DNA from 3 places in the Clostridium budayi genome. Region 1 is predicted to be linked to each of the others. Evidence: riboswitches for the same ligand, from Rfam matches in the RefSeq annotation. Region 1 holds a riboswitch; each other region holds the start of a gene.
What was found. Region 1 has a riboswitch for thiamine pyrophosphate ahead of thiT (energy-coupled thiamine transporter ThiT). Riboswitches for the same ligand answer to the same signal wherever they lie in the genome.
Positions count from the first base shown of each region.

Region 2: it holds a riboswitch for thiamine pyrophosphate, as region 1 does, so the genes downstream of both, tenA (thiaminase II) here and thiT (energy-coupled thiamine transporter ThiT) in region 1, are expected to answer to the same signal.
Region 3: it holds a riboswitch for thiamine pyrophosphate, as region 1 does, so the genes downstream of both, thiW (energy coupling factor transporter S component ThiW) here and thiT (energy-coupled thiamine transporter ThiT) in region 1, are expected to answer to the same signal.

Region 1 covers NZ_AP042456.1:2,843,715-2,850,815, reverse strand. Annotated here, with positions in the region: gene ilvB (biosynthetic-type acetolactate synthase large subunit) at 1-621, shown strand, start outside; gene ilvC (ketol-acid reductoisomerase) at 642-1,646, shown strand; gene ACZ5TJ_RS13770 (hypothetical protein) at 1,837-3,513, shown strand; gene thiT (energy-coupled thiamine transporter ThiT) at 3,565-4,248, opposite strand; TPP riboswitch at 4,288-4,395, opposite strand; gene ACZ5TJ_RS13760 (Tim44 domain-containing protein) at 4,629-5,405, shown strand; gene ACZ5TJ_RS13755 (cyclase family protein) at 5,429-6,061, shown strand; tRNA gene ACZ5TJ_RS13750 (tRNA-Met) at 6,099-6,174, opposite strand; gene ACZ5TJ_RS13745 (PTS sugar transporter subunit IIB) at 6,959-7,101, shown strand, end outside.
Region 2 covers NZ_AP042456.1:1,078,263-1,085,363, reverse strand. Annotated here, with positions in the region: gene ACZ5TJ_RS05045 (DEAD/DEAH box helicase) at 1-1,208, opposite strand, end outside; gene thiT (energy-coupled thiamine transporter ThiT) at 1,281-1,883, opposite strand; gene tenA (thiaminase II) at 1,886-2,551, opposite strand; TPP riboswitch at 2,707-2,816, opposite strand; gene hydF ([FeFe] hydrogenase H-cluster maturation GTPase HydF) at 2,863-4,050, opposite strand; gene hydG ([FeFe] hydrogenase H-cluster radical SAM maturase HydG) at 4,068-5,447, opposite strand; gene hydG ([FeFe] hydrogenase H-cluster radical SAM maturase HydG) at 5,477-6,856, opposite strand; gene hydE ([FeFe] hydrogenase H-cluster radical SAM maturase HydE) at 6,883-7,101, opposite strand, start outside.
Region 3 covers NZ_AP042456.1:863,369-870,469, reverse strand. Annotated here, with positions in the region: gene ACZ5TJ_RS04010 (hypothetical protein) at 1-478, opposite strand, end outside; gene thiE (thiamine phosphate synthase) at 535-1,152, opposite strand; gene thiM (hydroxyethylthiazole kinase) at 1,139-1,963, opposite strand; gene thiD (bifunctional hydroxymethylpyrimidine kinase/phosphomethylpyrimidine kinase) at 1,987-2,790, opposite strand; gene thiW (energy coupling factor transporter S component ThiW) at 2,804-3,334, opposite strand; TPP riboswitch at 3,418-3,528, opposite strand; gene ACZ5TJ_RS03985 (SdpI family protein) at 3,717-4,061, shown strand; gene sdaAA (L-serine ammonia-lyase, iron-sulfur-dependent, subunit alpha) at 4,294-5,172, opposite strand; gene sdaAB (L-serine ammonia-lyase, iron-sulfur-dependent subunit beta) at 5,172-5,855, opposite strand; gene ACZ5TJ_RS03970 (hypothetical protein) at 6,107-6,589, shown strand; gene ACZ5TJ_RS03965 (hypothetical protein) at 6,635-6,979, opposite strand.

The DNA of each region.
Region 1 (7,101 bases):
TGTAAAGAAGATAATGAGAGTTTAACACCAAAGTATTTATTTGATAAGATAAATGAATTAAATAAGGATGGAAATATATTAATAACAACAGAGGTTGGGCAACACCAAATGTGGGCAGCTCAATATTTCAATACAAGAAAAGAGAGAAGCTTTTTATCATCAGGTGGACTTGGGACAATGGGATATGGCATTGGGGCTTCAATTGGGGCAAGCTTTGGAAGACCAAGTGCAAAGGTAATAAATATAGCTGGTGATGGAAGTTTCGGTATGAATTGCAATGAACTTGCAACAGCAGTTTCTAATGATCTTCCAATAATAGTTATAGTAATGAATAACAATTCGTTAGGAATGGTAAGGCAGTGGCAATGTTTATTTTATGAAGAAAGATATTCAGAGACAACTTTAAATAGAAAGACTGATTTTGTAAAGCTAGCTGAGGCCTTTGGTGGGGTTGGATATAGAATTACTGAAAGAGAAGAAGTAGAAACAGTATTAAAAGAGGCTTTAAATAGTAAGAAATTAGTTGTAATAGATTATGTAATAAATAGCGATAAAAAAGTATTTCCAATGGTTGCTCCAGGAGCGCCAATAAATCAAATAATAGATGAGGAAAATGTTTAAAAATAGAAGGGGGAAAATTTATGGCAAAGATGTTTTATGAGAAGGACACAAATTTAGAATTGTTAAAAGGAAAGAAGGTTGCAGTAATTGGGTATGGTAGCCAAGGTCATGCACATGCATTAAATTTACATGAAAGTGGAATTGATGTAGTTGTTGGTTTATATGAAGGAAGTAAATCAGTAAATAGAGCAAAAGAAGCTGGACTTGAGGTTTTATCAGTTAAAGAAGCTGCAAAGGCAGCAGATATTATAATGATTTTGGTACCAGATGAAAAGCAAGCAAAATTATATAAAGAAGAAATTGCACCAAATTTAAATGCTGGAAATGCATTAGTATTTGCACATGGTTTTAATATTCACTACAATCAAATAATTCCACCAGCTGATGTTGATGTATTTATGGTTGCACCAAAAGGACCAGGACATATGGTAAGAAGAACTTATACTGAAGGTTCAGGTGTTCCATGTCTTATAGCTGTATATCAAAATCCAACAGGCAATGCGAGAGAATTAGCATTAGCTTATGCAAATGGTATTGGTGGCGCAAGAGCTGGAGTTTTAGAGACTACATTTAAAGACGAAACAGAAACGGATCTTTTTGGAGAACAAGCTGTTTTATGTGGAGGATGTACAGCACTTATTAAAGCTGGTTTTGAAACTTTAGTTGAAGCTGGATATGCACCAGAAAATGCATACTTTGAATGCTTACATGAAATGAAATTAATAGTTGATTTATTATACCAAGGTGGTATGAGTATGATGAGATACTCAATTTCAGATACTGCTGAATATGGGGATTATGTTGTTGGAAATAGAATAGTTACTGATGAAACTAAGAAAGAAATGAAAAAGGTTCTTTCAGAAATTCAAGATGGAACATTCGCAAGAAATTGGCTTACTGAAAATATGGTAGGAAGACCACACTTTAACGCTATGAGAAGAATTGAAAAAGAACATCAAATTGAAAAGGTAGGAAGAGAATTAAGAGGTATGATGAGTTGGATAGATAGTAAGGAATTAGACTAAAAACATAGTTTAATAACTTATTGCAATAAAGGTTGCATATTATTTAATAACTTATTACAATAAAGGTTGCGTATTATATGTAACCTTTATTTTTTTGATTATTAATAAATTATTTAATAAATGTACATATTTACACTATGGTTTAAAGATTATTATTATATAATAGTAATATAGGGGGGATAACATCAGAATGACTAAAGAAAGAATTATAAACAAAAAAGAAAGTCAATTATATGTATACATAATACTTATAATTGCAACGGGAATAACACTTTTACCAATGTTATTATCAAAGTCTATTAGAGGCGATGATTATTTTTTTCATCTACTTAGAATAGAAGATATAAAAAATGGATTAAGCTATGGGCACTTTCCAGTTAGTATAATGCCAGAATCATTATACGGATATGGATATGGAAATGGTCTATTTTATCCAGATTTACTACTTTATATTGCAGCTACAATAAGATTATTTGGAGTAAGCTTATTTAATTCATACAAAATATTTATGTCTATATGTACACTGCTCGCTACTTTTACTATGTATTTTTCAGCAAGAAGAATATTAAAAAGCAATAATAAAGCATTATACATATCAATCTTTTATGTTTTTGCTCAATATAAAATAACTGATTTATATGTAAGGGCAGCCGTTGGAGAATATTTAGCATTTATATTTTTACCGATTGTAATATTAGGTGTATATGAATTAGTATGCAAGGATTATAAAAAATGGTACATATTAACCATAGGAATGAGTGGAATAATTTTATCTCATTTATTATCAGTATTTATAGTTTCAATAATGTGTGCACTTTTATACATATTAAATATAGGAAAGCTTATAAAAGAGCCAAAGAGAATATTATATTCAATACTTGCAGCTATTACTACAGTATTATTAACTAGCTATACATTGGTTCCATTATTAGAGCAAATGATAGGTAGTAAATTCTCAGTGCAAGAAGTAGATCCATTTGTATATAATAAATCAACTGTATTTAAAGAATTATTTACTTTAAATGATGTTATGATATATTCAGTTGGATACATATTACTATTTTTATCACTTATATATATTTTTGTACCGCTTAAAAAGAAAAATAGATTTGTAACTACTTGTTTTATAGCTGGTGGTATATCATTTGCATTAACATTAAAAACACCTGTATTACATGCTATTTGCAATAATATATCTATTTATAACAATATACAATTTGCATGGAGACTTAATTTAATAGCAACACCACTTCTTGCAATAACACTTGGATATGCTGTAGATTCTTTAATGCCTAAGAAGATAAACAAGACAATAGTTGTAATATTAATATCTATTATTTCAATTATACCTTTAATGACTACAGTTAAATATATAAAAGCAAGTAGACTTAAAAATATAGATTTTACTAACTTTTCTCAAAAATATAGTGCATCAATAGGAGCTGGTGAGTATATGCCAGAAGGTGCGTCTAAAAGCAAACTTAAGAAAAGAGGTCCTATTGTAACAAGTAATGATAAACAATTTAAATATAATAATTATAATAAAAAAGGAACTCTTATAAATTTAGATTATAAAGTTAGCAAGGATGGAAGTTATATAGAATTACCACTTTTATATTATAAAGGATATACTTTTGAAATAACTTCAAAGGACGGCAGTAAAATAGAAAAAGGAAAAGTAACTCATAGCAAAGATATGGTTGTTAGAGTTAATCTAGGTAATATAAAAGAAGGACATTTAAAAGTTGACTATACGGGAACTATTCTTATGAAAGTAGGAGATATAGTAACTATAATAACTTTAATGGGTATTATAATCTATATAATAAAAAGAAATAGAGAAAATGATATAAATAAGTGCATTTAATTATATAAAAAAACCTATAAGCTAAAATGTAAATAGCTTATAGGTTTTTTATTATACAGTTTTTAATTTATAATCAGGATTAATTGTTTTAATTAATCTATTTAAAGGAATAAATTTAATTAAAACCATACATATAATCATTTCTCCAAATACTATAGGAACATTTACTGCTAATGAGTAAATTATAGGTCCCATGCTTTCTGGTGAAGATGAAGCAAAGAATACAACACCTGATATAAAGTGACATAAAAACTTTACAAAGAAAGCTACAAATATACCTAAGGTACGCTTGTCTCTAAAATATCCTGCAAGTCCCATAGCCATTGAAGGTAGTGGATAGTCAAATAACATTTGAACTGGATGTATTATATATGGATCAGTTAAAAGGTTAAGTAAGCCATATAAAAATCCTGTTAAAAAACCAATTTCTTTTCCATAAGCAAAAGTTATTATAAGAATTGGTAGCATACAACCTAAAGTTATACTACCTCCTTGAGGGAATCTATATATTCTAAACACATTTAATATAACTGAAAGAGCTAAAGCTATTGATATGTGAGTAATTATTTTAGCATTTAGCTTAATCTTTCTAAATTTAAATAAAGCAAAGAATAAAACTAAGCAACCTATAATTGTTATTATTGTAAGGGGACTTGAAACAATCTCCTTAAATTTTTCAGGGATATTAGTATAGAGTTTACTAAATCTTTCTCCCCAATCAGTAAAAAAATCCATAAAAAAAACCTCCTATAATTGTGCTAGAAGGACGTATGAAAAAACTACTCACGGCTTTCCTACGCTGGTATTACCCAGATCAGGTTAAAGGGTTAATGTAATAAATACATCTCTCAGCCAATCTTTTTGGCACCCCTAGCACATTCTTAAAATATTTAATTATAAGTTAATTTTAATATTAATCGAAATAAATGTCAATAAAATACAAAAATGCAATGGTTAAAAATGAAATTATATAAAAATAAGGTCTAAAATTTATAAGATAAGACTAAATAGGATTAGTATAGTTACCAAATTATGAATTAAATACTAAAAGGTTGAAGATAGTATTTTTATTGGAATATAATTAAAATTAATAACATAAATAGGAGGACGGAATTTTGAAGAGAAACTTGAGAAAGGTCATTTTGATGATGTTGTTAATGAGTATATTATTACCTTCTACATTAGCATTTGCTAGAGCCGGCGGCGGTGGAGGCGGCGGTGGCGGAGGTGGAGGTGGCGGAGGAGGTGGAAGATCCTCAAGTAGTAGCCACACTAGTTCTGGTGGAAGTACTAGAACTTCACCAATAGGATTTATAGTATTTGTAGGGTTTGGAATATTAACAGTAGGTGGTGGTGCTGCTGGAATTAAGCATACTGCTAAGGTTAAGCAAAAAAAGCATCAAAGCAAAATAGCCATGAAGGAGTTTGCTAAATTAGATAAGGCTTGGGACTATGATAAAATTATATCCAATATTGATGAAGCTTTTTATAAAATACAATATGCATGGACAGAGAGAAATCAAGATTTAGCAAAAGAGTATATGAGTGAAAATCTTTATAGACTTCACAAAAGTAAGACTGAATGGATGAAATTAAAAGGTGAGAAGAATATATTAAGGGAAATAGAACTTATAAGTATTAATCCTATAAGTGCATTAAATTCAGATGATAATTCAAAAGATGTGTTATGGGTAAGTATAAAAGCACGTATGATAGATTATATGCTAAATGAGAATACTAATGAAATAGTATCTGGAGATCCAAGAAAAAGAAGTAGTTTTGAAGAGTTTTGGAGATTTATTAGAAATGGAGACAGGTGGGTATTAGATGAGATAAGACAAGTTAATGAAATAGATAGTATGGATAGTTTCTCAAGTGGACAAATAAAATAATTTAAAAGGATAGGATATAATTAATGGAAGTATATGATTTAACCCAAACCTATAAAAATGGAATGACATCTTATTCAGAAGAAGAAAGTTTTAAAAAAGAAAATTTATATAATGTTAAGGTAGACGGATATAATGTATCTTCATTATATCTATCTACTCATACAGGAACTCATATGGATGTACCAAAGCATATATATGAAGATGGATATAATTTAGATGATTTTGATATAAAAGAATTTATAGGTAATGCTTATATAATAGATTGCAGAAATTCAAGTGTTATAGATTTAGAAGTTTTAGAAAAATATAAAGATAATATATTAAATTGCGACTATTTAATATTAAAAACAGGTTGGGAAAGGTATTTTAATAGTGAAAGATATTTTGTTGATTATCCAACATTAACTTATGAAGCTTCAAATTTCCTCGGAAATATTAAAAGTTTGACAGGAATAGGCATAGATTGTATATCAATAGATAGTGAAAAGAGTGAAGAGTTATATAATCATAAAAACTTATTGTCAAAAAATAAGATAATAATAGAAAATTTATGTAACCTAGATATTTTGGATAATTCATTTGAAATAATTATAGCACCACTTAAAATAGCAGAAGGTGATGGTGCACCAACTAGGGTATATGCAATAAAGAAATAAATAAAAAAGCTAATCAAAAATTTGATTAGCTTTATTTTGGTTGCGGGGGCAGGACTTGAACCTACGACCTTCGGGTTATGAGCCCGACGAGCTACCAACTGCTCCACCCCGCGATATTCTGTTTATATTTTAAATATACGCTTAAAGTAATCATTTGTCAACCAATTATATGAAATAAAAATAATTAAATATAATAATACATAAAAATAACAAAAGTATTATGAAAGTTTTTATAGAATAAAAGAATATTTAAAAAAGTACTTTAAATTAATAATTAAAGTACAAAAAAAGGAATATTTTCTTTATTAGGCAATATAAATATAAATGTAAAAAGCAATAGCTATACATTCTAAAACTCAATAGAAGTTACAATAAAAATATTATAGGAAAAAAATAATAAGCTTCTAATAATATTAAAAGTGGTAATTACCTCAAGAAAATAAGAATAAATTTTAATGTATGAAAATATAAATAAATGTAATTAAAATTACAAAAATAATAAAAATATATCATTAGTGGTAATTACCTGATAAATAGGAGGTGAGATCTAAAATAAGAATTACTAGAAAGATTGGAATAAAGTAAATCTAAAAAAAAGTTGTATTAAAATATTTAAAAAAAATTCAAAAAATATACAAGAAAATATTGACAAAAAATATAAAAGATGAGAAAATCTAAATAGGTGGTAATTACCTCATCAAAATAAATGAAATTTCATACAGATTCAACATTAAAATTGGATATAATATGTCTACAGAACTAGGAATCATATAAGAAATATTTTTTAAAGTTATTATAATTAAAAAGATATATTTATATCCCACTAAATTATTAATAAGAAATAATTGTACGAGCTGTTATTTTTAGATTTTTATATATTAAAGGGGTGTAGAGTATATGGCTATTGAAGCAGTAAGAATAGACGGAAGATTAATTCATGGACAAGTTGCTAATTTATGGACAACACAATTAGGGATTACAAGAATAATGGTGGTTGATAATAGCGTTGCTGAAAACGATATCGAAAAAGCTGGGCTAAA
Region 2 (7,101 bases), 1.3 Mb from region 1:
TTCATTATATTTTTATTTACTTTTTTAGTTTTCTTCTTAGTTTCTGGTTTTCTTTTTAAAATAGTTTCTCTATCTTTTTCACTTAATTCACTATTATTTTCTTTATAGTCTTCTATATTAAATCCTATATATTCTTCAATTCTTTCTAAATATTTATCTTCATATGGAGTCATTAAAGTTATAGACTTACCAGTATTTTTTGCTCTTCCTGTTCTTCCTATTCTGTGCACATAGGCTTCTTTTTCAACTGGAATATCTATATTTATTACATGTGTTATGTTATCTACATCTATTCCCCTAGATGCAACATCTGTTGCAATTAGAATTCTAAAATTACCCTCTTTAAATTCTTCCATTTTCTTTGTTCTATCTTTTTGAAGCATATCCCCGTGAATCTTATCTACAGAATAACCTTTATTTTTAAAATAATTAAATGCAGTTTCAACATTCTCTTTAGTTTTGCAAAACATTATAGCAGTTTCAGGTACTTCTTTTAAAAGTATTTCATTAACCTTTGAAAGTTTATCTTTTCCATTTAAAAGCCTAACAAGTCCATGAGTTATTCTGTCTGTAATTAATTTTTGTTCTTTAACCTTTAATAGAACTGGTCTATCCATATGCTTTTCACTTAATTCTGTAATTTTATCAGGCATAGTTGCTGAAAATAGCATTGTAGTTCTTTTTCTTGTAATTCTTCTACATACTCCTTCAACTTGACCTATAAATCCCATATTAAACATTTCATCAGCTTCATCAATTACTAAATATTTAAAAGCTTTACCATCTAAAGTTTTATTATCTAAATGATCTAAAACCCTTCCTGGAGTTCCTATTACAAAGTGAACCTTTCCTTTTAATTTCTTTTCTTGTTCTTTAAAAGATTCTTTTCCAACTAAAGCTACCGCATTTATCCTTTTATATCTTCCTATATTTAGGATATCATCTTTTATTTGTATTGCAAGTTCTCTTGTTGGTGCAAGTATAAGAACTCTTGGCACATTTTCATCCCATATAATCTTTTCACATAATGGAATACCAAAAGCTGCTGTTTTTCCACTTCCTGTTTGAGATTTTACTATTAGATCTTTGTTTAACAATGCTTCTTTTATTACAAGATCTTGAACCTCTGTAGGTTTAGTATATGATAAATCATTTAATGAATTAATAATTTCCTTGCTTAAATTAAATTTTTCAAATCCGTTTTTCATTTCTTTCTCCTAAAGCTTTTTATTTTATATAATTAATATAACATAAAAAGCTTTAGTAAAAAAATTTAGATTTTATTTTCCTCTATTTGCCATATTTTTAAGTTTCTTAATTGGAAGTAAATTCATAACTATTATCGTTAAAATCCCCTCAACTCCTGCACTGCTTATATTATAAATACATGAATATAACCATACATTCATTCCTTTAGGTGCATATTGCCCAAAAAATATTACTCCTGATAATATTGATATAAATACACTTAAAGCTACCGAGATAATAGCCCCTAAATTAATATTTAGTCTTTTATCTCCTTTAAATACACCTGTAAGTCCAAGTGCCATATTTGCTAAAATATAATCTAATAAAAATTGTACAGGATGAACTATAAATGCTCCATTTAATAATTTTAAGAACCCAAATATAAGCCCTCCAGTAACTCCAACTGTAGTTCCATAAAATATTGATAGAAGCATTATAGGAAGCATTGAAAACAAAGTTATACCTCCACCTTGTGGATAGGTTATAAAGTGTATTAAATATAGTAAAAAAGCTACTGATGAATACATTCCTACTGCTACTAAATTTTTTGTTGTAAGTGGATGTTTTCTTAAGTTATATAAATAAAAAATAAATATCAAAGTTGTTACTAAAACTATTATTATGTTAATTATCATTTTTATATCTCTTCCTTTTCATATGCCATATCCCAAAACTTCATCTCGTATATACTTGATGTTATAAATATATTTTTAAGATATTCCTTCTTCTCTTTGCTTAAATTATTGCATTTATCATTCGTAAAGTTGATCCAATCATTAGTAAAATCCTCATACTCTTTACATGAATACATTTCTATCCAAGCTTTATAAAAATTATTTTCTAGCTTATCTTGATACTTTTCTAATAATTTTTTACCTATGTAATAATAACTCCATGTGCAAGGAAGCACTGCTGCTATAATATCATATACATCTCCTGTTAAAGCTTGTCCTAACATATAACTTGTATAACTTTTATTAGTCAATTTAGTTTCTTTCTTTTCTGCATCTTTAGGGCTTATACCAAAACCTTGTAAGTACTTTATATGTACTGCTGTTTCATCTTCCATTGTTCCTTTAATTGAGCCATAGAAAAATTTCATCTCTTCCATGCTATTAGACTTAATAACACCTTGACAAAAAACTTTAGCGTAATCTTTTAAGTATAGATAATCCTGAATAAGATACTCTCTAAACTTATTCTTATCTAAAGTTCCCTCTCCTAGCTCCTTTAAAAATGGATGCTCTAAATAAGCATCAAAAATTTCCTTACTTTCTTCAAATAAATAATCTGTAAATTTCATATTTTACACTCCTTTTTTATTTTTTATAAAAAAAGAAGATTATCTCCCTATGATATACACATACTTAGGAATATAATCTTCTTTAATCTAACTAAAAAAGGCTTTCTATGTAAAAATACACAGAAAGCCATAAATTACAATATAAATAGTAATTTATATAAAATAGTACGCTTCCCTCCGTTGGCATTATCCATATCAGGTTAAAGGGTTAATAGTCTATAATAACTATCTCTCAGCTTTTATAAAAGCACCCCTAGCTTATTTAATTTTACTTTTATTATACAACTGTAAAATATAATTTACAATTCTTTTTATATTAAGTTTTCAATTGATCTATCAAGTATTCCTGTTAAAAAGGCAAGTACTACCCCATAATTAGTTATAGGAATATTTTTTTCATTACATAGGTTAACTCTATTTAATACAGTTTTTCTATTTATCATACATGCTCCACAATGAATTATTAAATCATACTTTTTAATATCATCTGGGAAATCATGTCCTACTCTATAAGTGAAATTTAATTTACCTCCAACAAACTTTTCTAAAAGTTTTGGAATTTTAACTCTTCCTATATCTTCATGAGATACATTGTGAGTACAGCTTTCTGAGATTAATATATTATCCCCAGGAACTAGAGTCCTTATTTTATTAACACCATCAACAAAAGTCTTTAAGTCTCCTTTTTGTCTTGCAAAAAGTATTGAAAAACTAGTAAGTCTAATATTTTCTGGAACTATTTTGCTTACATTTTTAAAAGCTTGTGAATCTGTTACAACTAGATCTACATTTTTTAAATCTTTTAGAGCATCTTCAAGTTCTGTATCCCTAACTACATAACTTTTTATACCATTATCTAAGCAATCTCTTATAACTTGTACTTGTGGAAGAATTAATCTACCTTTTGGAGCTTCTGAATCAATAGGAACTACTAATACTACAGTTCCACCATAAGGTACTAAATCACCTATTAATGATTTTTCATCATCTTCTCTATCTAATATTTTAACTAAAGCTTCTTTAATATTATCTATTCCAATATCAGTTACTGTTGATGTACATATAACATCTGAATATTTATCTTTTAAAGTTTCTACAATTTCCTTATTTGCAACCTCTGCTTTATTTGCTGCCACAATAAAAGGTATATTATATTTTAAAGCTTCTATTTTCCAGTTATTAAAAGATTCAAAATCTGGACTTGAGGCATCAATTACAAAAATAGCTACATCAGTCTTTTTTAGAACTTCCATAGTCTTTTTAAGTCTAAGCTCTCCAAGTTCTGTCTTATCTTCAAGCCCTGCTGTATCTATTAAAAGCACAGGACCTACAGGAATAAGTTCCATTGCTTTTTGTACTGGATCTGTTGTTGTTCCTTCAACTTCTGATACTAGTGACATTTCTTGTCCTAATATTTTGTTCATTAAAGAAGACTTACCACTATTTGTATTACCAAAAATAGCAATATGTTTTCTATTTGAATTTGGTGTATTATTCATACAAATCATCTCCTATATTATAGGAAAAGGTCTCTTGTTCCTTCTTTTAGCTTCTTAATATTATTTAACACAATATTTTTTGTTTTTTCATTTTCAATTTCATTTGCTACTTTTTCAGCTGTAACTAGAGCCTTTTCTCTAAATTCTTCATCACCATAATCTAAAGCATATTCTACAAGAGTTGTTATAGCATTAGGCTCACATACATTTTGTATTTCTCCTGACTTTGCAAGAGACATAAATCTATCGCCTGTTCTACCTTTTCTATAACAAGCTGTACAATAACTTGGTATATAACCATCATCTAACAATTCTTTAATAATTTCAAGTGGTGTACGTTCATCAGATGTTTCAAATTGTTTATCATCGTATCCTTTTTCTTCTCTTTCTTTGTATCCACCAACTCCTGTACTTGATCCAGCTGATACTTGAGATACTCCATATCTTAATACTTCTCTTCTCATTTCTGCTGTTTCTCTAGTTGAAAGAATTATTCCTGTAAATGGTACAGCTATTCTAAGTACAGCAACTACTCTTTTAAACATTTCATCAGTTAAAAGATGTGGGAACTCATCCATTGTAACTCCCTTAGCCTTTCTAAGTCTTGGAACTGATATTGTATGGAATCCAACTCCAAACTTTTCTTCTAAGTGAGCATTATGCATCATAAGTCCTAAAACTTCAAACTTAGGATCTGCAAGTCCAAATAACGCACCACCACCAACATCATCAATTCCAGCTTCCATAGCTCTATCAAAGGCAGTTAAGTGGTATTCATAATCACTCTTTAATGACTTTGGATGCATTAAATCATATGTTGGCTTATGATAAGTTTCTTGGAATAATATATATGTTCCAATTCCTGCTTCTTTTAGCATTTTATATTCTTCTACAGTTGTTGCAGCAATATTTACATTAACTCTTCTTATTTCTCCATTTTCATTTTGAGTGTTATAAATTGTTTTTAAACATTCTAAAACATATTCTATAGGCGCATTAACTGGATCTTCTCCAAGTTCTAATGCAAGTCTTTTATGACCCATTTTTTCTAAAATTCTAACTTCTTGTGCAACTTCTTCTTGAGTAAGTTTTCTTCTACTAAAATTGTTACATCTTTGATATCCACAGTAAACACAATTATTAACACAATAATCACTTACATAAAGTGGAGCAAACATAACTATTCTTTTACCATAGATGCTTCTCTTTATTTCTCCAGCTAATTTGTACATTTCTTTTACAACATCTTCATCTTCAACTGATAAAAGAATAGCAATATCTTTATAGCTTAACTTTTCCTTCTTTTTAGCTCTTTCTAATACGTCTAGTGCTTCTTCTCTCGTAGGGTTTTTTGTTTCCTCTAAAATTCCATTAATTAATTCGTGATCTATAAACATATTTACTCCTCCTACATATAATCCTATCTTTATAAGAAAAGATCTCTTTCTCCGTTTTTTAATCTTTTAATATTTTCTAAAGTTATTTCCTTAGTTTTTTCATTTTTCATTTCATTTGCTATTTTTTCTGCTGTCTTTAATGCTTTTTCTTTAAAGTCTTCATCTCCATAATCTAAAGCAAATTCTACAAGTGTAGATATAGCATTTGGTTCACACACATTTTGTATTTCTCCACTCTTTGCAAGAGACATAAATCTATCTCCTGTTCTTCCTTTTCTATAACATGCAGTACAATAGCTTGGTATATATCCATCTTCTAATAATTCTCTTATAACTTCTAGAGGTCTAACTTCATCAAAAAGCTTAAATTGTTCATCATTTTCTTGATTCATTTCTCTCTTTTTATATCCACCAACAACGGTACTTGATCCTGCTGATATTTGAGATACTCCATATTTAAGAGCTTCTCTTCTTATTTCTGCAGGTTCTCTTTCAGTAATCATCATTCCTGTAAATGGAACAGCTATTCTAATTACTGCAACTACTCTTTTAAACATTTCATCTGTTAAAAGATTTGGTAAGTTATCCATTGCAACTCCCTTTGCTTTTCTTATTCTTGGAACTGAAATAGTATGGAATCCAACTCCAAATTTTTCTTCTAGATGAGCATTATGCATCATAAGTCCTAAAACTTCAAATCTTGGATCTGCAAGTCCAAATAAAACCCCAGCACCAACATCCTCTATTCCAGCTTCCATTGCTCTATCAAAAGCAGTTAAGTGATACTCATAATCACTCTTTAATGACTTTGGATGCATTCTTTCATATGTTGGTTTATGATAAGTTTCCTGAAATAATACGTATGTACCAATTTCTTTATCTTTAAGTTTTTTAAAGTTTTCAACTGATGTTGCAGCTATATTTACATTAATTCTTCTTATTTCCCCATTATCATTTTGAGTTTTATACATTGTATCTAAACATTCTAAAACATATTCTATTGGGGCATTTACTGGATCTTCTCCAAGTTCTAATGTTAATCTTTTATGTCCCATCTTTTCTAATAGCTTAACTTCTTCTGCTATTTCTTCTTGAGTTAATTTTTTTCTTTCAAATGAGTTACATCTTTGATATCCGCAATAAACACAATTATTTACACAATAATCACTTACATATAGTGGGGCAAATATAACTATTCTCTTACCATATATACTTTCCTTTATTTCTCCAGCAAGCTTAAAGATTTCTTTTTCAATTTCTTTATCCTTAGTAGCTAAAAGTATAGCAATATCTCTATAGTCTAATGTTTCCCTTCTTTTTGCCTTTTCTATGACTTCTCTTGCTTCTTCTCTAGTTGGATTTTTTGTTTCTTCTAAAATACCGTTAATTAATTCGTGGTTTATAAACATACTTATTCCTCCTAAATGATGTCCTCTTAATTGTTCTTTTTAAGCCACTTTACATTATCTCCTCTATTTACTTCTACTTCATATCCGAATTTTCTCATTCTACCTTCTATGCACATTCTACATTCTGCTGCTTCATCACCTGTACATATCTTACCATCATATAAAGCATACTTATCTCTTACTTCTGTTGGTGAAAGATTTGGCATAACAACATTTCCTCCTGCTTTAATACCTTTTTCACGTCC
Region 3 (7,101 bases), 1.0 Mb from region 1:
TAATACATATTTTCATAGATTCTATATCTTCATCTGTGTCATTTGATTTATTTCTAGATGCTCTACTACTAGTATTCGATCTACTAGCAGGTGTAATTCCATCTTGTCCTGATCTTGCATTAGCTTGATCATATGTTCCTTTAGTGCAATAAGGATTTCCTATGTTTTTATTTCTAACGTCATAATATTTTCCTGGGCCACCTTGAAAATATTGTTGTTGTGAATTATATGTTAATATTATTTGTCCTAATAATTCAAACCAGTTTCCTATTGCATTTTGAACATTAAATGGTAAATTGCTTGCAAGAACATGTCCAACTAACTCTGCCGTAAGAGGAAATATATGAGGATTTAAATCTTGAAACCCACCTTTTATATCCTCGCAACCTTCTTCAGTACTGCTATCATTTCCAAAATTAAATGAAGCACTAAAGTTTTTTAAAAATTCTTCAAAATCATTACATTCATTAGAACTCATATTTTCTCCTTGAAGAATTGTTTCATTATATTACTATTCAACTTAGTTAATGCTTGTTACTCTAATATTTCATTAAACTTTATTACTTCTTTTTCTATATCATTAGAATTTAATATAGCAGTTATAACAGCTACTCCATCTAAAACTTCCTTAAATTCATTTGTTATATTAGATGTATTTATTCCTCCAATGCCATAAATAAATAACGGAATATTTTCTTTTATTTCTTTTAATGCTTCTATACTTATAACACTTGTATCCTTTGTACTTGTACTATAAATAGCTCCACATCCTAAATAATCAGCACCATCTTCTAAAGCTTTTTTACTTTCTTCTAAAGTTTTAGTTGATACTCCAATTATTTTATTCTTTCCAAGGAGTTTTCTTGCTATAGCGCAATCCATATCATCTTGTCCTAAATGTACTCCATGAGCATCTACTGCAAGTGCTACATCAACTCTATCATTTACTAAAAATGTTGCGTCATACTTTTTGCATAAATTAAGTAATCTTAACGCTCTATCACACATAATCTTTGTATCTACATTTTTATCTCTATATTGAATAAGTTTAACACCAGACTTTAATGCTTTTTCAACCTTTTCCATAAGTTCTTCAAATGGCAATCTATAATCTGTAACTAAATATACTTTTTTATCATTAAAATTCTTCATAAATTATCTTTCCTCTTTCTATTATCTCTTCATCTCTAATACAAGAAATCTTATCAAGGGTTTTATGTTTGAATGCTAAAATCCCTTCGCCTTCATTATTTTCCATTGCAATTTCTCCAGAAATATTCATAGTTAATAGTGCTTTTGCTACTCCGAAAATTAAATTATCCCCAAGATTTTTTCCACACTCAACAGATAACATTCCACCAAGCATGCATCCAGTACCAGTTACTAATGCAAGGTTTGAAACTCCGTTATTTATTCTTATTTCTCTTTTTCCGTCAGTTATATAATCTTCTTTTCCAGTTACAACTATTAAGCAATTATTTTCATTAGAATATTTTCTTAAATTTCTTCTAAGTTCATCTGTATATTCACCATCATCTAAAGAATCTATTCCAATAAAATCGCTTTTAAGACCTATAATATTTTTTATTTCAGTTAAATTACCTTTAATTAAAGTAACTCCTATCTTTAAAATATTTTTTATTAAGTCTTTTCTTAAGCCTGTTACATGTACTCCAACTGGATCTAATACTACAGGGATATTATTTTCTTTAGCTACATTAGTTCCAACTATCATGCTTTCTTCTTTCTTATATCCCATTGTTCCTATATTTACATGTAAGCAATTAGATATACTTGTACCTTCTTTTATTTCTCTTATATCGTCAATCATCATTGGTTTTCCACCATATGAAAGTATCGTTTGCGCTACATCATTCATAGTTACATTATTAGTTATTGAATCAACTAACGGATCCTTTACTTTTCCCATACTCGCTCTTTCTAAAATTTCTCTTATATCCAAAATTCTATCCCCCTAAATTTTGATTATTCTATATTAGCTAATTTATATAATTCATAAAAATGATTAGTTGGTCCTACCCCATGACCAAGTTCTATACCATGTTCAATGGCTACTGTTACGTATCTTTTTCCTTCTTTAACAGCATCTTTTATATTCATTCCCTTAGCAAGATTTGCAGCTATAGCTGATGATAATGTACATCCTGTTCCATGAGTATTTTTATTATCTATTCTTTCTTGTTTATAATAAATAAAATTCTCTCCATCATATAAAAGGTCTGTTGCATCATCTTCTAAATGTCCACCCTTAACTAATATATATTTTGGTCCAAGTTCCTTTAATTTTACTGCTGCCTCTTTCATTTCATCTAATGTTTTAATCCTTACTCCAAGTATTTCTTCTGCTTCTGGAAGGTTTGGTGTTATTAATGTTGCTATAGGAAATAGTTCATTTATTAATGTTTCTTTTGCATTATCTGATAAAAGCTTAAACCCACTTTTTGATACCATAACTGGATCTAATACTATTTGTGGAATATCCTTTATTTCTTTTAACGCTTGTCCTATTGCTTTAATTGATTCTATTTTTGAAACCATACCTATCTTTATTGCATCTACTCTAATATCATCAAATATAACTCTTATTTGATCTCTTATCATATCCTCATTTATATCTTGAATTCCAAAAACTCCTTGTGTATTCTGTGCTGTAATTGCAGTAATTACACTCATTCCAAATACTCCATTTGCTGAAAAACTTTTTAAATCTGCTTGAATTCCAGCTCCTCCTGAACAATCTGATCCTGCAATTGTTAATGCTCTAAACATAATTATCATCCTCTCAATTAATTAATTTTTTATCTTCTATTAATGTTTTCTCATAAATTCCAAGTGTCTTTTTAATAATTGGTATACTTATAAGCATATAGGCACAAATTGCTCCAACAATACAACTTGAAGAAAATGGTACTATATATAAAAATAATGACCCTTCTTTCCCAAGAAATAATGAAGCTACTGGATATGCAAGCATTGCACCAATTATTCCAGTACCTATAACTTCACCAATGACAGCTACAAAAGTATTCTTAAACTTTTTATAAAGTAAGCCTGCAAGTAATGCCCCAATCATACTTCCTGGAAATGCAAGCAAACTTCCTGTACCTAAAATATTTCTAATAAGAGATGCTATAAATGCATTCAATATAGAAAATACAGGTCCTAGTGTTACTGCTGAAACTACATTTATGAAATGTTGAATTGGTGAAATTCTAGCTCCTAAAATCGGTATAGAAAATGTACCAAATACAGTTGCTACAGCTATCAATAAGCCACTTAAGGCTAACTTATAAGTTAGATTTTCTTTCCTCACAATAAACTATCCCCCTTTTTAAGTATTAAAAAAAGAGCATAACCTAATTACGTAAGGTTACACTCTATCCATCAATATATTTATTCATAAACAAAAGGCATCCCTACGATGGTACTAACCATATCAGGTAATAAGGGTTTAGAAATTAAAATTTCAATCTCAGCCAAAAGCTTATGGCTCCCCTAGCTCTATATCTAATTATTTCTATTTAATTCTATACCAAATTTTTAATATAGTCTACACATTCTAAAATATTTTATAAAATTATCCACAAATATATTACAGTTTAACAAATTTATAAAAACGTTTTCACACATGCTTTTTCTATGTTATATTATAAATATAGATAGAATATAATTTTACATAAAACGGAGGCGATTTTATGAATATTCTAAAATATTATATTGATTTTTTAGTTCCAGTTATAATGATTATTTTAGGAGGTGCTTTTTTAATTAATCCACCTGATATTATTAATGAACACTGTGGATTTAGGAGCAAACGCTCAATGAGCTCTAGAAAAGCTTGGCTATTTGCAAATACTAATCTCGGAAAACTATGGGTAATATTTGGAATTATATCATCTGCACTTATATTAATATTAAAACTAGGTTTCTCATTAAATCCTTCAATAATTTCATTAATCGGATTATCGTTTTCAGTAATTTCAATGCTTCTATCAATTTTCATAGTTGAAGAAGAGTTAAAGATAAAATTCAAAAATTAATAAAAAAGAGTGATTAATAAATTTTTTATTAATCACTCTTTTTTATTTTATATTTATAAATCTATATATTAAGAACATAAAAGTTTTACAATTAACTTCAATTTTCTGATAAAGTAGTGCAAATAGATGAGAGAGTAATATGATACTAGCGGACTGGAGTGCATTAGGCACTTCCGGAGCATAAATCATATTAGCCTCTTATCTATATTTGCACGGTAATTTCTCCTAAATCTTAGTTATCACCAAAAACTTTTTTCTTAAGTTCAATTCCTGTCTTTGTTATTGCAACTCCACCCATTGCAGTTTCTCTAAGTTCAGGTGGTAATTGTCTTCCTACTTTATACATTGCAGATACTGTATCATCGAAAGGTATCTTAGATTCAACACCTGCCATAACTAGGTCTGCCATACAAAGTGCGCTTATAGCACCGGATGCATTTCTCTTTGCACATGGTATTTCAACAAGTCCAGCAACAGGGTCACAAACAAGTCCTAAAATATTTTTAAGAACTATAGCTGCTGCATCTAAACTCATCTTTGGAGTTCCACCCATCATATATACTACAGCAGCAGATCCCATAGCGGCTGCTGATCCACATTCTGCTTGACATCCACCTTCAGCACCAGATACTGTTGCATTCATTGCAATTATTGTTCCAACTGCAGCAGATGCAAAAAGCGCCATAACAAGTTCATCTTCTGTTTTATTAAGCTTAGCTCCAGCAGATAATATTACAGCTGGAAGTATACCACAAGAACCAGCTGTAGGACATGCAACTATTCTTCCCATTGAAGCATTTACTTCTGATGAAGAAAGAGCCATTGCCATTGCCATAACTGTTGTTGTTCCTGTAAGAGTATCTCCTTTTTTTAAATATTCATTTATTTTATATCCGTCTCCTCCAATAAGTCCACTTACTGAGTAAACTTCATTTTCCATTCCTTCTGTTGCAGAATCTATCATAACTTTTAAAGTCATCTTCATCTTCTTTATTACATCTTCTCTTGAAGCACCTGACTTTTCCATTTCACTTCTTATTGCATATTCACTTAAAGATATATTTTCTTCTTCACAAATTTTTAAAAGTTCTTCACCATTTCTTGCGATCATTACTCTTCACCTTCCTTTACAGGATTAACCATAATAACTCTTGTTATATAATCTACTTCTCTTATTTTGCTTAAAGTATCATTATCTATTCCATGATCTAATTCAAATACCATGTTAGCACCTTGTCCTCTTTGTCTTCTAAACACACTCATAAATGCAATATTTATTCCTTTTTCATATAAAAGGTTAGTAACTTTAGATACAACACCTGGAACATCTTTTTGAGCTATTATAAGAGTTGGATAGTCTCCTGTAAATTCGACTTTATTTCCATTAACTTCAGTTATTTTTATACTACCTCCGCCAATTGAAGATCCAACAACTTCTCTTTTTTCTCCTGATTTTGTAATCATAATAAATTTTACAGTATTAGGATGAACATCGCCTAAATCGGTTTCAACAAAAGAAAAATCTAATCCTTTTTCTTTAGCAATTTTAAGGGCATCTCTTAATCTCTTATCACTTGGTTCCATTCCAAGTATTCCAGCAACTAATGCTCTATCTGTACCATGGCCTTTATAAGTTTTAGCAAATGAGCCATGAAGATAAAAAGTTACTTTTACTACTTCATCTCCCGCTACTGCTCTTGCAACTTTTCCAAGTCTTGCAGCACCAGCTGTATGTGAACTAGATGGACCAATCATTACTGGACCTAAAATGTCAAAAACACCTACATTATTCATATACCTCACCTTATCCTCTGTATAAATTTTTTCTAACTATAGTTTAATCTATTATTAGTTCTTTTATCAACATATGTTTTTAATAAAAGAGAATTTATTTTTAAATTTTAAATAAAATATAACTATAGAGAAATTTTTCAAATTTTTGTACACCATTAATCATTATTTTATATGATGTTAATTTCTTATTCATACAATGGTGTTATATTTAATTTACTAAATACTGTTAAAGATTAAGGAGGATTACATACATGGACTGGTTTTTAATTATAGAAATAGCATTTATTATATTATATTCATTTGCTATGCTAAAGAATTATTTTAAAAGAACCCAACTAAAAAAAGATGGACATTTCGTAATCATAAGAAATTATAATTTATCATTTATTATAACATTAGTACTTTTACTGTTTGTTGGTCTGATTTACATATTTTTAGTTAATGAAGGTTCTATTCTTGATAATGTATTATTTATAATTATCATATTAATATTGATTCTAAATACATATGTTAATTCAGAAATATTACTTACACATGGATCACTTTACTACATGTATTATAACGTTCCATATACAGATATTAAATCTGTTATATTTAAAGAAAAATCTAAAAACAGTTACTTATTGAAAATTGAATTTGAAAAAACTACATTCAACGTTTCAATAAACAAACCTTCAGCAGATGATTTTTATGAAGTATTAAAAGATAGAAAAATTCATGTTGAAAGAATTTAAAAAAATAACTTGTAAGCTCCTTATGTTTAGCTTACAAGTTATTTTTTATTTTAATGTTATTCCACCATTAGTTCCCTTATTTCCTTCGAATAAACTTTTGTAAAAATTATCAAATCCGTCATCATTCATTTTTATTTCTAAATCATCATTTACATAAAACTTATTCATTGTAGAAGTAATTAAATCGAATTTCTTTATATTATTTTCCTCTAATAACACATTATAAAGATATGCTAAATGATTTTGAAGATATTCTTGAATATTTTTCATTTCTTCATCATTTATTTTTCCTTCTTTGTATAAATCTTTAATTGGTCCATTTCTAAATATAAAATAAGCTGATGCTTTTGTTATACTTTTTATATATTCTTGAACTTCTTTATTTTCCATTACACACACCTCTTAATTTTTTTTATATACTAATTTAACTACATTTAATTCAAATACTCAAGTTAAATAGATAATTTAGAATTATATTCTTTTATTTAAAATTTACATTTTATTCACACTAA